2 regions of the Bacillus cereus group sp. BfR-BA-01360 genome follow, and region 1 is predicted to be linked to the other one. Evidence: riboswitches for the same ligand, from Rfam matches in the RefSeq annotation. Region 1 holds a riboswitch; the other holds the start of a gene.

Region 1 (7,283 bases):
AATCAATCTTCCTGTTACAGAACTTGTTCCGGGAGATATCGTTTTTCTTTCTGCAGGTGATACAGTTCCAGCTGATGTTCGCATTATTTACGCAAATGATTTATTAGTGGATGAATCTATGTTAACTGGAAAAGAAACAAATGTAGAGAAATTTGAAAGCTGTTATTATCTCGAACGCAAACGTTTTATTCCATTAAAACGAATGAAAGACTACAACCCACTTCAACTTGAAAATGTATGTTTTAAAGGAACAAAAGTGGTAAGTGGTACAGCGAAGGCAGTTGTTATTTCAACAGGTAAAAATACGTATCCTGGATTGCTTCATACATGTTGCATGCAAACATCTTGAGTTACGAATGGTGCTAAATATGAAAAAACATTGTATAATAAATGGGTTGAAAAAACGTAGAATGGTAATCTATTTGATATAACCTTACGTGTTAGCGTGAGGTTATTATTTTTTGTTAGTAGGAGAGGAATTATGAATAAAGTATTGTTAGTTGATGGAATGGCATTATTATTTCGTGCTTTTTATGCAACAAGTGTATACGGACAATTTATGAAGCGACAAGATGGTACTCCGACAAATGGGATTCATGGTTATATGAAACATTTATTAACGGCGGCGCAAACGATTGAACCCACTCATATTGTAACGTGCTGGGATATGGGCAGTACAACATTCCGAACAGAATCATTTTCAAATTATAAAGCAAATCGGGCAGCGCCTCCAGAAGAGTTGATTCCGCAATTTGATTTAGTTCAGGAAATGACTGCACAGTTATCCATTCCTGTCATCGGTATGAAAGGGTATGAAGCTGATGACTGCATTGGGACGTTAGCGAAAAAGTATTGCAGTGAAGCAGAGGTATATATATTAACCGGCGATACAGATTTATTGCAGCTTGTTGATACGAATGTTACTGTCATGCTACTTCGCAAAGGGGTTGGAAATTATGAGTACTATACCCCGGAAAAAATTATGGAAGAAAAAGGAGTAGAGCCTTGGCAAATCGTTCACGCTAAAGCATTTATGGGTGATACAAGTGATAATTATCCAGGTGTAAAAGGAATCGGTGAAAAAACGGCTTATAAATTAATTCAAGAATATGGTACAGTAGCTGCGGTATTAGAAAATATTTCATCGTTGACGAAAGCGCAGCGAACAAAAATTGAAAATGATTTAGAGAATTTAAATATATCCTTACAATTAGCGGAAATTCATTGTGAAGTTCCCATTTCGTGCCCATTAGAAGAAAGTGTGCACGAAATTGATGAAAGTAAGATGCGCAGTGTTTGTAATCAAATGAATTGGGGCAGACCTGAAATGTTCATAAGTATGTTATAAAAAATGTCTGATCAAGTAGAGCTTGGTCAGACATTTTTTTGCTAGAATATTTTACTATGATTTCTGCTTTAATTCTTGTATTCTTTTTTCTCCCCAGTCATACATCATTTGTAAAATAGGTTGTAAGCTTTCACCAAGTTCTGTTAAAGAATATTCAACTTTAGGTGGAACTTCTGGATAGACCTTTCTTGTAACGACCCCATCATCTTCTAATTCACGTAACTGTTTGGTTAACACTTTATGAGTAATTTTTGGGAAAAGTTGCTGAATAGCACTAAAGCGCATTGGACCATGTATTCCTAGCCGATATAAAATAACAATTTTCCACTTGCCACTTATAATAGATAACGTTAATTCTTTTGCGCAATGAAATTCTTTACTCTTTATTTTTTGTAATACGTCATCACGTAAGTCTTTTCCCATGTTTTTCACCTTCCATTTCATATCCTAGAGGATACTTTCTATCCTTAAAGTGCATTCTTTTCCCATTGTTACATTGCACTTATAATAAAAGAAAGCGCTTTATTCTATATTAACACAATTGGGGTTGGGAATTTTAGTATAGAGGGGGAGTATAGATGCAGGAAGTGGGGGAAATGACAAAAAATTTTATTAGTATCTCTTTGGCAGAGGAACCAATCAATATTAATAGTCGTTATACATTTAGTCTACCGCTATATACGATTGGTATATTATGTATGGAGTTACTTAACAAAGGGTATTTACAGCTTAACCATAAAGAAGAATTAGAAATCATCAAAGAAAAAACTAGTAATCGTGGGTATGTAAAACATCTTATGGAATATGTGAAGCAGAAGCGAGGACGTACGTGTAAAGAATGGATGCATTATTTTGCCGAAAAGACGAAAATAACAAATGATATATTTAAAAGTATTGTGAAAGAAATGAAGGAAGAAGGTACAGTTCGGTACCATATGAAAAAAAGCGTTATGAATGTGTTTTCACAAACAAAAATTGAATATGTTACAGGTACAAACTCGTTTGTAGAGCATATGAAACAAGATTCCTTGATGGAAAGAGAAGATAAACTTGAGCTGATGCTGCTGTTATGTGAATACGGTGGTGCAGAACGAGCTACTTTACAAAGAGACAAAGTCTATCGATTCATACAACAAATGCAAGAAGGGATTTTAGAAGGGGCACAAAGAAAGGTTTTATTTGTGTAAAAATAAATTTGATGAAAACAGGTTCTTCGGATAGGAGAACCTGTTTATGTAGGAAAAATCCAAACGCGTGCGAATAAAGAAATTTTCAAAGAAAATTCATTCTCATCTTGCATAAAAACATGTATGATAGGAAAGGGACAATTTTTAAATTAGGTGGGAACAGCATGCAGACAGTGCAGGATTATCTTTCATTCTTATATGCAAAAGGATTCAAGTTATCTGAAGAAGCACAAGGGTTTATTAGGTTTGGTCAAGGATATACAGGTGCATCGGATACAATTGTAAACGCAGCGATTGAGGCGACAATTAAACATCAATTAGAGTTTGATGGGAGTTATTTTGTGGCGCTGCTAGAAAGATTGAAAGAAGAACAAATTACCGATAAAAAAAGCGCAAAGGCTTTTATGCGGAAGTTACAAGCTTAACTTCACGCAGCCTGCGCTTCTTTTTTTTCTTTTGAAGGAAGTTCCACAAAAATCATACCGAGAAAAATACAAAGGCAGCCGAGGATGGCTGAAGTAGATAGCTGTTCACCGGCAACAAGGACGCCTGTTAAAGCAGCGAAGACGGGTTCCATTGCAAAAATAATCGCAACCCTTGTTGGAGAGGTATGTTTTTGGGCTGCTGTTTGAATAAAAAAGGCAATAGAGGTTGCAAATAAAGATGTAGCAAGTAGCGCAAATAAGAAAACGCTGTTCGTCCATAAAGAAGTAGAGAATATTTTTTCGTAATCTTCAAATAAAAAGGCGCAAATAGTCGAAAAGACTCCGACAGATAAGATTTGAGATGTACTTAATAATAAAGGTGATATTTTTTTGGAAAAGACGCCGTTGATTAAAATATGGGCTGCAAAGGCAATCGCACAGCCGAGAACGAGTATGTCTCCGATATTAAGCTGAAAGGAATCAGCAGCAGTTAATAAATAAAGGCCGATTGTGGCAGTGAGAATGCCGATTAAAACAAAGGGCGACGCCTTTTGTTTTAAAAAAATGAATGAAAGAATCGGAACCATAATAATGCTGAGCCCCGTCAGAAATCCTGCTTTAGAAGAGGTTGTATAAAGCAAGCCAAATGTTTGCAAAAGATAGCCAGCAAACAGAAAAAAGCCTACAATGAGTCCAGCGAAACTACTACAGTACATTTGTTTCTTTGAAATCTTTTTTGAAAATAGAATTTGGATGAATAATAAAATGATGCCAGCGCATAAAAAACGAATAGCGTTAAATGTAAAAGGATTCACAAATGACATTGCATTTTGAACAACGACAAATGTAGCTCCCCAAATAAAGGAGACGAATAATAAAGCAAAAGGAGCAATCCACTCTTTCTTCATATTAAGACCTCCGTTCATTTTGTAAAATCGCTTTTCTTGCTAGCTCATCTGCAACTTTATTTTGACTGCTTGGAACCCACTTGATAAAGAAAAGCTCGAACTTATCAATATATGTTAATGCTTCTTGTAAAAGTGGAGCGTATGTTTTGTTTTTTGCATATTCTTTTTCAATCGCACGTTCTACAAGCTGAGAATCGGTGCGAAATGATACAATGCTATAATTATGTTTTATACAATATTTTAATGCGATAAGTAAGGCATGGTACTCAGCTTCATGGTTTGACATGCTCCCAAGAGGGATAGATAATTGCACCGGTTGCTGAATCCCTTTAATAAAAACGCCTGCACCAGAAGGACCAGGATTTCCTTTTGATGCGCCATCAATATATACTTCAATCAAAATAAGATACCTCCGTTAATGAATCATAAGGATCCCCCCGCCTTATTTATGAGAAAAGCGGGGGAGAAAGTTGTATATGTACTATCCAATTGTAATGCTATAACGACATGTAAATGTTTCATTCGCTTGTAAAGACTGAATTCCCTTTTTCTCTTTGAAATCTTTTGCTCTGTTTACTTCATCAGCAATTCCATACCAAGGTTCAATGCATAGGAAAGGAGCATTGTTTCCGGGTGTCCATACCCCGACGAATGGGAAGCCTGTAAATGTTACTTTCACAAATTTATTATGCTTATGAGATCGAATTGCGATTTCATTTGTATTCATATTTTCAAAAATAAGAGCATCATTTTTGAATAAATCATATGTAAGCGGTAATTCTGATGCATGATCTACAATAAGCTGTTTTTCCTTTGAAAGAAATGGTCCGTCTAAAATGCTCGTTTCTAAATATTCTGGTCCACGGAATGCAAGGTAGTAATCTGTAAATGATGTACTTTCTACAAGTGGGCAATTGAATCCAGGGTGAGCACCAATGGAAAAGAACATTTCTTGCGAAGATGGATTATGTACGTTGTAAGTAACGTGTAGAGTTTGCCCCTCGAGTTCATAAGAAACGAATAATTCAAATTCATAGGGATATTTTTGTAACGTTTCTGCATTGCTCGTGACGATATAAGTAATAGTTGTTTCACTCTGTTCTTTTATAGAAAAGGGAAGATCGCGGGCGAAACCGTGTTGTGTTAATGAGTAAGCAGTGCCGTCTACATAATAGGTATGATCGACTAATCTACCGACGATTGGGAATAAAAGGGGAGCGCGGCGTCCCCAATAGTTAGCGTCTCCTTGCCATAAGTATTCGGTGTTGTCTTCTTTTAAACGAATGCTTTGTAGTTCTGCACCTTTTTCAGAGATGGAAACGATTACTTTTTCATTTTGAATTGTTGCTATCATGAAGTGAAACCTCCTAAATAGTTCATCGTTCTTATTATACGTTGTCTATAAGAAAAAAGGTAGTAATCTATTGACGAATGGTTAGCTATTGCGTACAATATGAAATTGTTGTGTAAAAACGAATCACGTGGTTCGAAACCATCCCACGTAAAAAAACTAAGGAGTTTTTATGATGAATATTAAAACATTAGTTGGAAATGGTATTATTGCAGCTTTATATATTGCTGTTTCCACACTGATTCAGCCATTTGGCTTTACAAATGTACAGTTCCGGGTGTCGGAGATGTTCAATCATCTCGTTGTATTTAATAAAAAATCCATTTACGGAATTGTTTTAGGTGTATTTTTAACAAACTTATTTTTTTCACCGATGATTGCATACGATTTAGTATTTGGAGTAGGACAGTCAGTTTTTTCGCTTCTTGCTACCATTATTTCGATGCGCTTTATTAAAGGAGTTTGGGAACGGATGATTTTTAATACAGTTATCTTTACGATTACAATGTTTATGATAGCGATTGAACTTCATCTTGCATTTGATCTACCATTTTTACTGACATGGCTTACATGTGCAGCTGGTGAATTTGTTGTCATGGCAGTTGGAATGCCGGTTATGTATTGGATTAATAAACGAGTACAATTTGAAAAAATGATGTAAATCATAAAGAAAGAGGCCGTGCCAATTGAAATAGATTGGGCGGCCTCTTTGTACATAAAGTGAAACTTTAACCAGTGGGAAGGTTCTTCAGTCCGCATCGACCTTTCTTGTTCCGCTCTCTATCTTGAGATGGGAGTTTTACTACCTTAAATTAGAAAGATAAACGTTTCCCTGAAAAATGAAATGTTCATATAACAAATGGATACCGGATTCACTCGCATATAATATACGGATTTTTGATAAAATATAATAACAGATAAGAAGTCATCTATAAGGGGAAAATAATATGAAATACAAAATTCATTGGCAATATAAAACAAAACATGGTCTTCAAACTGAATTAACAACAGAGTATATAAGTATCGAGGAAGCACTTCAACTTGCAGCTGACTTTGAGAAAACTGGACGTGTAAAGACCCTTATATTTTATGATGAAATGAATGTAGAGTGGACGCTAAAAGAAATGAAAAAGCTCAGTAAACAAGTAGAAGAGGAACCACAAGATATTCATCTTTATTTTGATGGTGGCTACGATGTCGAAACAAAAACAGCAGGTATTGGTATATGCGTCTACTATAAAAAGGGAAGTAGTAATTATCGAATTCGTCGCAATGCTTACATAGAAGGAATATATGATAATAATGAAGCTGAATATGCAGCATTGCAATATGGCATACATGTATTGGAAGAATTACAAGTGAAATATGAAGCAGTTAGACTACGCGGTGATTCGCAAGTTGTACTGCAACAACTTGCTGGAAAATGGCCATGTTACGATGAGCATTTGAATGATTATTTAGATCAGATTGAACAAAAGGCGAAGCAAATGAAATTGAAACTGATTTGTGAGCCAGTAGCGCGAAAACAAAATAAAGAAGCTCATCAATTGGCGACACAGGCGCTAGAAGGGATAGCAATCGATAGTCATATAGAAATAACTGGATAAAGGGGTGTAGTGGTGAATAAAAAGCGACTGATTATCGAGGTGAATGATTTATTAGAGACATATTGTCAAGATTGTTTTTTACAAGAACATAATCGGCAAACGCATAGTAAGTACTATGCCCATTCTTTTTGTATTCGGCAATGCACAGTTGGACAACAGTTAAAGAAATATGGAAATCAATTATCATAAAAAAACATCCAGAGGTTCCTCTGGATGTTTTTTCACGTTGTTGAAAAAAGATCTTGTCAATGAAACTGTCACCTAAAATGTGACAGTTTCACTTTCTATTTCATCTGAAATTTGATAAGTTAAATATAGGCCAACTTCTTTTAGTGAGAGTAGCTTGGTCCACTTTATCAAGTTTTGTATGATGGCTGTCAACAAAGCTTGGATTGTTACTTTTTGAACTCCACGGTAACGGGCGAAACGGAAACCGTGGAGTTCTTTACTTTGTGCA
Region 2 (8,465 bases), 230 kb from region 1:
GGGGCGCTACGTAATTTCTTCGTAGTATCCTACCTCGATATACTCAGGCGTTCCAGCAATTGACCCGGTTTTATAGTTGAGCCATAAGTTAACCCAACTGATTCGCATATGAAAACGAATCTTCAAGTAATTTCATAACTGGTACAACACCGCTTGCTGCGTTCTCGATACCTTTAATTTGTTCACCACGTGCACGCAGCTTAGATAAGTTCAAGGCTACTCCGCCACCGATTTTTGATAGCTGCATCGCCGTATTAATATTAAATCCAATCGAATTTAAACTATCATCCATCTCTAACAAGAAACAAGACACCATTTCTCCTCTTCTGCTTCTGCCGGCATTTAAAAAGGTTGGTGTCGCTGGTTGGTAGTTTTGTTTAACAATCATGCTCGCAAATTGTTTTGCCTTTTTCACATCACCGCGTCCCAAATATAAGGATACAATTGCTACACGATCTTCATAGCTTTCTAAATATTGCTTTTGATCATTTGTTTTGAGCGCATAATCTTTATAAAACTTAGATGCTGCCATATAAGATTGGAACTTAAAGTTTTCTCCGTACGCAATATCGTATACTGCTTCTATTTCCTCCAACTTATACTCGTCCAAAACATTGTAATAATAATCATGTTCAATCATATACTTTATTCGTTCTGCCACGCTATCAAAATGAATGGTATTTGCTCTCGCTTCTTCCATAAAGACTTCCAGTGCTTCTTTATCTTTATGAAGCTGATAGAAACCATCTTGCATTTGCGTGATTTCATTATTCAGTTCAATGTGTCGCAATCTCCCGCACCCTTTCCTTAAAATATTCTACATCCTTATTTGTTCCAGATAACTCAAATTTTGATACAATAGGTACTTCGTATTTCATTGAAATTTTGTCTGCACTCGCTCCAAACATATCTCCCCAGTTGCGATTGCCACTTGCAGATACGCCTTTTAAATTTGCATTATTGCGTTCTAAAAATTCTAAAACACGTTCTGGCACATTTCCAAAACCTGTTGTATACGTAATAAGTACAAACTCTTCATCTATTACTAAATCCTCACTAATTTGAACGGCCGGCATATTTAATTTGTTGATGAAACGCTTCACGTTCCCTGTCATAGAATCATATGCAATTAACATCTCCGACCCTCCCTTTCTTCCTTTTATATCTCGCTGCCGATTCTCGATGTCCCTATATATTGTATTACGTTTTAAAACAAGACACAAGATGTATGTATAAATTCTTTCTTTTTTTAACTTTTACTTTTCGACATAAACAGTCGTTTTTTTTAATACAATGACTATGAAACAACATTCTAAAACTCATGTCAATAAAGTGCTTTTCAAAAAAGTTGTCAATGAATTTAACCATTTTTACAAAAATGTTAAGAATCATTTTTGTAAAAAACGGGAAATGCTGAAGAAATCCTTTTCTCCAGCACACACAAAAAAGAACAGACTGTATGTTGTAATCTGTTCGAAACCGGTTACACATTATCTATATTGTACAAATCAGAAATACGACTCTCTAAATACATATACTCATTTTGTTACATAATAAAAATATCATTTGAATGATAAAAGACAATTAGAAACGCACATCCATATATTGATTCGTGCGACTGGATTGTAAAACAAGTGCATTATATATACAAAACTTTGTTATTCATTGATAATATTTAACTTTGAAACATCTTTTATAAAAATGTGATGAAAATTTTCTTCTTTATCTTGAATCGTAAATACTGGTGCCTCTTCATCAAAATATACAACAGTTCCTTCAACATGTTGATAAGTATGTTGTACTTTTACTGTCGTTTCAATTCTATTCCCTTGCTCATAGGCAACTTTTATTCTTTCCACGATCTCTTTCATATGCTTTCGTCTCTCAGGAAACATAACCATGCCAACAAGCCTTCTCCCAGCTTCATCTTTCCACATATAGTCCCAATGTGGCAAAGCTCCTTGTTTAAACTCTCCCATAAATCGCCTCTCCTTTATCTCTTATTATGAACGTGGGGTTTCCGTATATGTATAAATAACCTGCCCACCGCGCTGTGCATTTCCAATAAAATGTTTAAAATCTTCTCGGTTTACTAAAACTTCACGAAACGTATAAAATACATCTTTTGTTACAACATACTCTTTTATCTCACCATTTTTCAGTTGATCTAAAATTGTATTTGCTAATTGTTTATCCATGTATTTCACCTCTCTGCAATATTCTATCTTATCTTGTACCAGTCGACAACGGTAATTTTATCTTAATTCGGAAAGAAGGATCATTGAGTCATCGAACACGGCTACCTACTTATAAGCCTAAGGTGAGGGAATCTCTATGTTTCTTACTAACTAAACAAATGATTCACCTTATTTTACTGTTCAGCCTTATTATAGCTTCTTTAAAAAGCTTTCTCTATTATGGATATAGAGTAGCTCCAATTTGATTTTATGTTACAATAAGGTTAACAATTAGGAGGGATACTATGATTCGGAAAGCAAAAAAAACAGATGCACGAGCAATCGCTCCGCTATTGTATAATGCTCTGCATGAAATTGCTGAGAAACTCACCGGTGCAAAAGAGAAAACAGAAGTATTAAAAGGCCTTGAAAATTGGTTTTCCAAAACAGGTAATCGGTTGAGCTATGAAAACTGTTTCGTTGAAGAATTAGATGGGAAAGTAGTTGGAATTATCGTTGCTTACCACGGAAGTCATGCAAAGCAGCTCGATGCTCCAATTGTAAAACACCTGCAAAAGCTACACCAAGATTCAACCATTACGTTAGAAAAAGAAGCAGAATTAGATGAGTATTATATCGATACATTATCTGTTTCAAGCAAATATAGCGGACGAGGAATTGGCTCCCAATTAATTAAAACGGTTGAAAATGACGGATTGGACAAAGGGTATGAAAAAATTGCGTTACTTGTAAATTTAGAAAACATAAGAGCTTTCTCTTTATATAAAAAGCTTGGCTACGAAGAAGACAAGACTGTCATGCTTGTAGGTGAGCCATATGCTCACTTAGTAAAACCGCTCTTAAAAAAGACTTTCGTTTCATAACAAAAGCACGCGATTCACCGTTTGAATCGTGTGCTTTTATGTTAAATTCGTTTTTAGTTTCGTTCCGTTTAAAGCTTCGTGAAATGTATATTCTGTACATCCCCACGGTTTCCTATGAAAGATAGGTGGCCCAACCCAACCTCTCGTACGTAATTCCGTACCAATCATTGTATTAAAATAACTGTGTCCTACAAGGACAATGTGGTTATAGACAAGGGCATAACCAATAAGTGTATCAGCAGCTTGCTTTGCTCTCTCCCGTGCCTCTCGATAAGATTCAACCCCTTTAGAGTAACCTATAATCCATAATGTACGCCCTACCATTGTCCATATTTCTGGTTTACATTTTATCCATTTGGGAGCAAAAAAATAAGATGGTACCTCTACTTCTCGAAAAAGTTTATTTTGGATAAAAGATAAAGAATTTGTTAACTCTGCTGCTGATTGCACAGCACGTTTTTGATTACTTGTCACAACTAACTTGGAAGATTCAATCGCTTCAATCGTTTCACGTGGTATGCTTTCCTCTACTCTCATCTCCTCTATATCATAGCATTGCATCCATTCATGAAACTCAGTAACTGTCATTGGATTTACACAATGATTCAAGCGACCGTGACGAATAAAAGAAATTCGCATTCTCTTCCCTCCTCATTCACCGCTTATCGCCCATATGATTATACACGGATTTCTTATTGTCATCATACCATGAAAAAGCAGAAAGACATACTCTTACATACATAGTAACTGAATCACAATTTTATCTCCTTTCTTCCTTTCAACATATCTTTACAAATTTCTTATGAAAAATGAATATTTTTCAAACTCTCCCTTTGGAAGCATTTACAAACCAAGAAATATAGTTCAAAATAGAAGAAACTAGAAAAAAATTTATTTTTTGTTAAAACTGTAATAAGGAGAGTTGTTCATGGAAATCGCAAAGGCTGGAGATATTATCGAATTTAAAGACGGTATGCACGGACGTGTTCAAAAAGTAAATAAAAATTCCGTTATTGTTGATATAACAATTATGGAGAACTTTAGAGAATTAGATGTGGAACCTCTTACAGTTGTAAACCATAAAAATTATACTGTAATCAATCAATATGCATAACTTCCTAGATAAAAAGGATCTGTACACAACGTACAGATCCTTTCTCATCAACGGTTATCTACTGTTTCCGGATATAAATCATGATTCATCATGCGATACTCTGCCATTTTCTCATACTTCGTACCTGGGCGCCCATAGTTGCAATATGGATCGATTGAAATACCACCGCGTGGCGTAAATTTCCCCCACACTTCGATATAACGCGGATCCATTAATTCTATTAAATCATTCATAATCACATTCATACAATCCTCATGAAAATCACCATGGTTACGGAAACTAAATAAGTATAACTTTAACGATTTACTTTCCACCATTTTTTTCTCAGGAATGTAACTAATATAAATGGTTGCAAAATCTGGTTGTCCTGTTTTGGGACATAGACTTGTAAATTCAGGGCAATTGAATTTCACAAAATAATCACGATTTGGATGATTATTATCAAAAGTCTCTAAAATTTCCGGGCTATATTCAAATAAATATTTTGTATTTTGATTTCCAAGCAACGTTACATCTTTTAAATCTTCATCTAATCTTCCTGCCATCTTTAAACATCCCTTCTATTCACTTATACGCCTCGCTTATTTCCCCATACTAAGGCATGAAGCTGAGGTAATACTTTTACATCATTCATTTCTTTACTATGAACTGCCTTTTCAATTAACCATTCATATTTCTGTAATAATTTAGGAATTAACACTGCGTCCTCTGCTGTTTTTGTATCATCGTTTCCAACCTGTAGGAAAAAAGGTACATGAGGATAACGTTCATGAACGTTCTTTGCATATTCAAAGTCATCATCATCAAATATAACTACTTTTAAACTCATATTTTTATCTACTAATCTTTCTACTACTAAGTCTAACATCGTAAAATTTGTTTTCATTTTTGAACTTGGTGGTTTCGGTGAAATTGTAATTTCATCTATGTCCAAAAGCCATTCTTGCCATTTACTCCCTTGCGTTTCAATGGCGGTCCGAATGTTATTCTCTTTTAATCTCTCTAAAAGTTCTTTCATATGTTTCAGTAACACTGGATTTCCACCTGAAATTGTTACATGCGAAAAGTTTTCTCCACCAATCTCAATAAGTTCCTTCCAAATTTCTTCTGGGGTCATTTGTTGAATCTGATCTTTCGCCGATCCATCCCAAGTAAAAGCAGAATCACACCATGCGCAACTATAATCACATCCCGCTGTACGAATAAACATCGTTTTTTGCCCCACAACCATTCCTTCTCCTTGAATGGTTGGACCGAATATTTCTAAAACGGGGATTTTACTCATCGAGCATCCACTCCCGTCTTACTTCTGTATAACTTGTCGGCGTTTCAAACAGACGAACAAATTCAACTCGAGCTCCTTTATACTCTTCTGCTCGGCCTCCCTTTGTTAATGCCTCTGCCATTTTCTCATAAATCCAAACGACCATATTTTCCGCAGTCGTATTCATCGCTGGTAATGTTTCGTTTAAGTAACGATGATCTAAATAAATTTCAATTTCATTTTTCCAAATTTCTTTTATATCTCCAAAGTCAATGGCAATACCAATTTCATTTACATATCCACTAATTCCAAAGACAACTTTATAAGTGTGCCCATGTAAGTTTTTACATTTCCCATCATAGCAGTGCAAATGATGAGCTGCATCGAATGTAAATTCCTTACTGACCATTACGCGTTTATTATGATATTTTAATTGCTGACGCTGAATATCCTTATCTATTTTTTGTAAGTTTTCTACAACACGAAACCCAAAAAAACTTTGTTCCATTATGCCTTCGCTCCTTCACGTTCTTGTAGGTACGTATCTAAACCTGCTTTGCGAAGTTGACATGCTGGACATTCACCGCATCCATCGCCAATGATTCCGTTATAACACGTTAAAGTCTTTTCTCTCACAAAATCAAATGCACCTAATTCATCTGATAGCTTCCATGTGTCCGCCTTATCAATCCACATAAGCGGAGTATGAATGACAAACGGATAATCCATAGATAAATTTAAGGTAACATTTAATGACTTTACAAATGCATCACGGCAATCAGGATAGCCACTAAAATCTGTTTCGCACACGCCAGTTACAATATGACGTGCTCCTACTTGTTTCGCTAAAACAGCTGCAAATGATAAGAACAGTAAATTTCGTCCCTCAACAAAGGTAGATGGTAATTCACCTTCTTCATGCGTAATATCGATATCTGTTCTTGTTAAAGCATTGGGAGCAAGTTGATTTAAAAGGCTCATATCTAGTACTGTATGCTTAATTCCTAATTCCTTTGCAATATTTGCTGCACATTCAATTTCTAATTTATGACGTTGATTATAGTTGAACGTTACAGCCTCTACTTCTGCAAACTGTTGCATAGCCCAAAATAAACAAGTTGTACTATCTTGACCACCACTAAAAACAACAACTGCTTTCTCTTTTTTCATTTTACTCATTCTCCTTCTCTATTATAAATAAGAAGAAAGAACGTTCTTGAACTATCATAATAAAAAAACAAAACAATACCTTAAGATATTGTTGTTCTCATAGTTTTTTATAGAGGGAGTTCGCGAACCTCTCCCATGTTATAACATGGAATTTCTTCTTTCATTGACAAAACATATTGTATCATACGGTGCAGAATCAAGGAAATATCTAATTTTTTTATCCTTTAAAAAAACGTGATGATAATCCATCACGTTTTTTCCGTTTCACTTACAAGTTCTGCAAAAGCTTTTACTTTTCCATGTGGCTTTTGATTTTCTTTCCTTGCTTTCCAAGCACGCTCTTTTTCTTTCTTCTTTTTGGACATATTTTCAGCTCCTTTCTATCCTTGTATTATTCCAAGTATGATCAGAAAAATTCTTTCACCCTAATAAAAAAAGTGAGTCAATCGCTCACTCACTTTCTTTCATATAAAAAGGTAACTATCTTTGTAAAATAGCATGTTTTGCCTCTTTTAATTGGGTAAGGTGTCTTTGTTCATGTAAATCAAGAAATTGAATCCATTGATACAAACTAAGTTCTTGAAAAATCGAGTGTTTTAATGAATTTTGGCATAGTTCTTTTTCATCTATAATACTATGGAGCGTATGAAGGAGCTCTTGCCTTGAGTGTTCTAGCAATTGAATTCCGTGTTGTTTTTTCATAAGTGTCTCTGTAGGTTGCATTTGTTGAGGAGCTTCGCGTTTATACGTTCGATCAAGTGTTAACTGGAGGTCTTTAAATGGAACGAATTTTCTTTCTCTTTTCTGCAGTGCATATACAAGCGCCGATGTAATAGACTGTTCCACTAAATGTAAATGATGCATAATTTGAATGATACTCCATTTATCACGCCGTGGTCTTATGTTTACGTCTGTATCATTTAACGTTTCAACTTCTGATAATAATGCATGTCTTGTTGCTTGTAATGATTGCAGCAATGTCTCCAAACTTATATTCGATTGAATCATATATTTCCCCCCTCTTTTTTGGTGAAAAGAGGTGCTTCTTCATGTAGAAACACCTCCTTTTAATAAATCTGAATTTTCTTTTATTATCTCATTATTTTATAATTGTGTCGATGAGAAACAGAACGAAAACAGCATATGTTTTTTACAATTTTGTGTCCTCTACTGCATGTAACCACGCGTGAATGTCTTTAATAACTCCTTGTACACACCCTTCTGCAAACGGAGATGTTAAATTTGCAGTTTCTACTAATTGTAAAAATGACTGACTTCCACCTTGTTGGCAAAGATTCACATAATCGGCCCATGCTTCTTGTCTATTCTCCCTTGCGCGTTTCCAAAATTGGAGCGCACAAATTTGAGCCAATGTGTAGTCAATATAATAAAAAGGTGCATTATAAATATGTCCTTGGCGTTGCCAGAATCCACCGCGCTCTAAATAATCATTATTTTCATAATCACGATGAGGTAAATATTTCTTTTCTATATTCCGCCATGCTGCCTTTCGTTCTGCTGGTGATGCTTCTGGGTTTTCATATACATAGTGCTGGAATTCATCAACAGACACACCGTATGGTAAAAATAATAATGCTGAGCTTAAATGAGAGAAGTAATATTTGTCTGTATCTTCTTCAAAGAATAACTTCATCCATGGCCATGTGAAAAATTCCATACTCATGGAATGAATCTCACATGCTTCATATGTCGGCCAATTATATTCTGGAATTTCATATTTGCGGCTTTCATATACTTGAAATGCATGACCAGCTTCATGTGTTAATACGTCAATATCTCCAGACGTTCCATTAAAGTTTGAGAAAATGAACGGAGCCTTATAATTTTCAATATAT

What was found. Region 1 has a riboswitch for preQ1 ahead of MR056_RS05225 (QueT transporter family protein). Riboswitches for the same ligand answer to the same signal wherever they lie in the genome.
Positions count from the first base shown of each region.
Region 2: linked by a shared signal. The riboswitch ahead of queC (7-cyano-7-deazaguanine synthase QueC) and the one ahead of MR056_RS05225 (QueT transporter family protein) in region 1 are both predicted to bind preQ1.

Region 1 is NZ_JAKUFV010000003.1:302,642-309,924, forward strand. It holds gene MR056_RS05185 (P-type ATPase actuator domain-containing protein) at 1-349, shown strand, start outside; gene MR056_RS05190 (5'-3' exonuclease) at 482-1,348, shown strand; gene MR056_RS05195 (winged helix-turn-helix transcriptional regulator) at 1,403-1,771, opposite strand; gene MR056_RS05200 (hypothetical protein) at 1,927-2,535, shown strand; gene MR056_RS05205 (DUF6123 family protein) at 2,700-2,960, shown strand; gene MR056_RS05210 (DMT family transporter) at 2,963-3,868, opposite strand; gene MR056_RS05215 (reverse transcriptase-like protein) at 3,870-4,268, opposite strand; gene MR056_RS05220 (aldose 1-epimerase family protein) at 4,350-5,222, opposite strand; PreQ1 riboswitch class I at 5,344-5,388, shown strand; gene MR056_RS05225 (QueT transporter family protein) at 5,395-5,880, shown strand; gene MR056_RS05230 (ribonuclease H family protein) at 6,167-6,826, shown strand; gene MR056_RS05235 (zinc-finger domain-containing protein) at 6,839-7,015, shown strand; partial or broken gene MR056_RS05240 (transposase) at 7,088-7,283, opposite strand, start outside.
Region 2 is NZ_JAKUFV010000003.1:74,662-83,126, reverse strand. It holds partial or broken gene MR056_RS04045 (ribonucleotide reductase N-terminal alpha domain-containing protein) at 92-790, opposite strand; gene nrdI (class Ib ribonucleoside-diphosphate reductase assembly flavoprotein NrdI) at 777-1,136, opposite strand; gene MR056_RS04035 (hypothetical protein) at 1,659-1,979, opposite strand; gene MR056_RS04030 (hypothetical protein) at 2,004-2,198, opposite strand; gene MR056_RS04025 (GNAT family N-acetyltransferase) at 2,483-3,061, shown strand; gene MR056_RS04020 (histidine phosphatase family protein) at 3,098-3,700, opposite strand; gene MR056_RS04015 (YkvS family protein) at 3,990-4,175, shown strand; gene queF (preQ(1) synthase) at 4,223-4,720, opposite strand; gene queE (7-carboxy-7-deazaguanine synthase QueE) at 4,744-5,460, opposite strand; gene queD (6-carboxytetrahydropterin synthase QueD) at 5,453-5,947, opposite strand; gene queC (7-cyano-7-deazaguanine synthase QueC) at 5,947-6,609, opposite strand; PreQ1 riboswitch class I at 6,703-6,746, opposite strand; gene MR056_RS03990 (DUF6254 family protein) at 6,858-6,974, opposite strand; gene MR056_RS03985 (DinB family protein) at 7,090-7,617, opposite strand; gene MR056_RS03980 (M3 family oligoendopeptidase) at 7,760-8,465, opposite strand, start outside.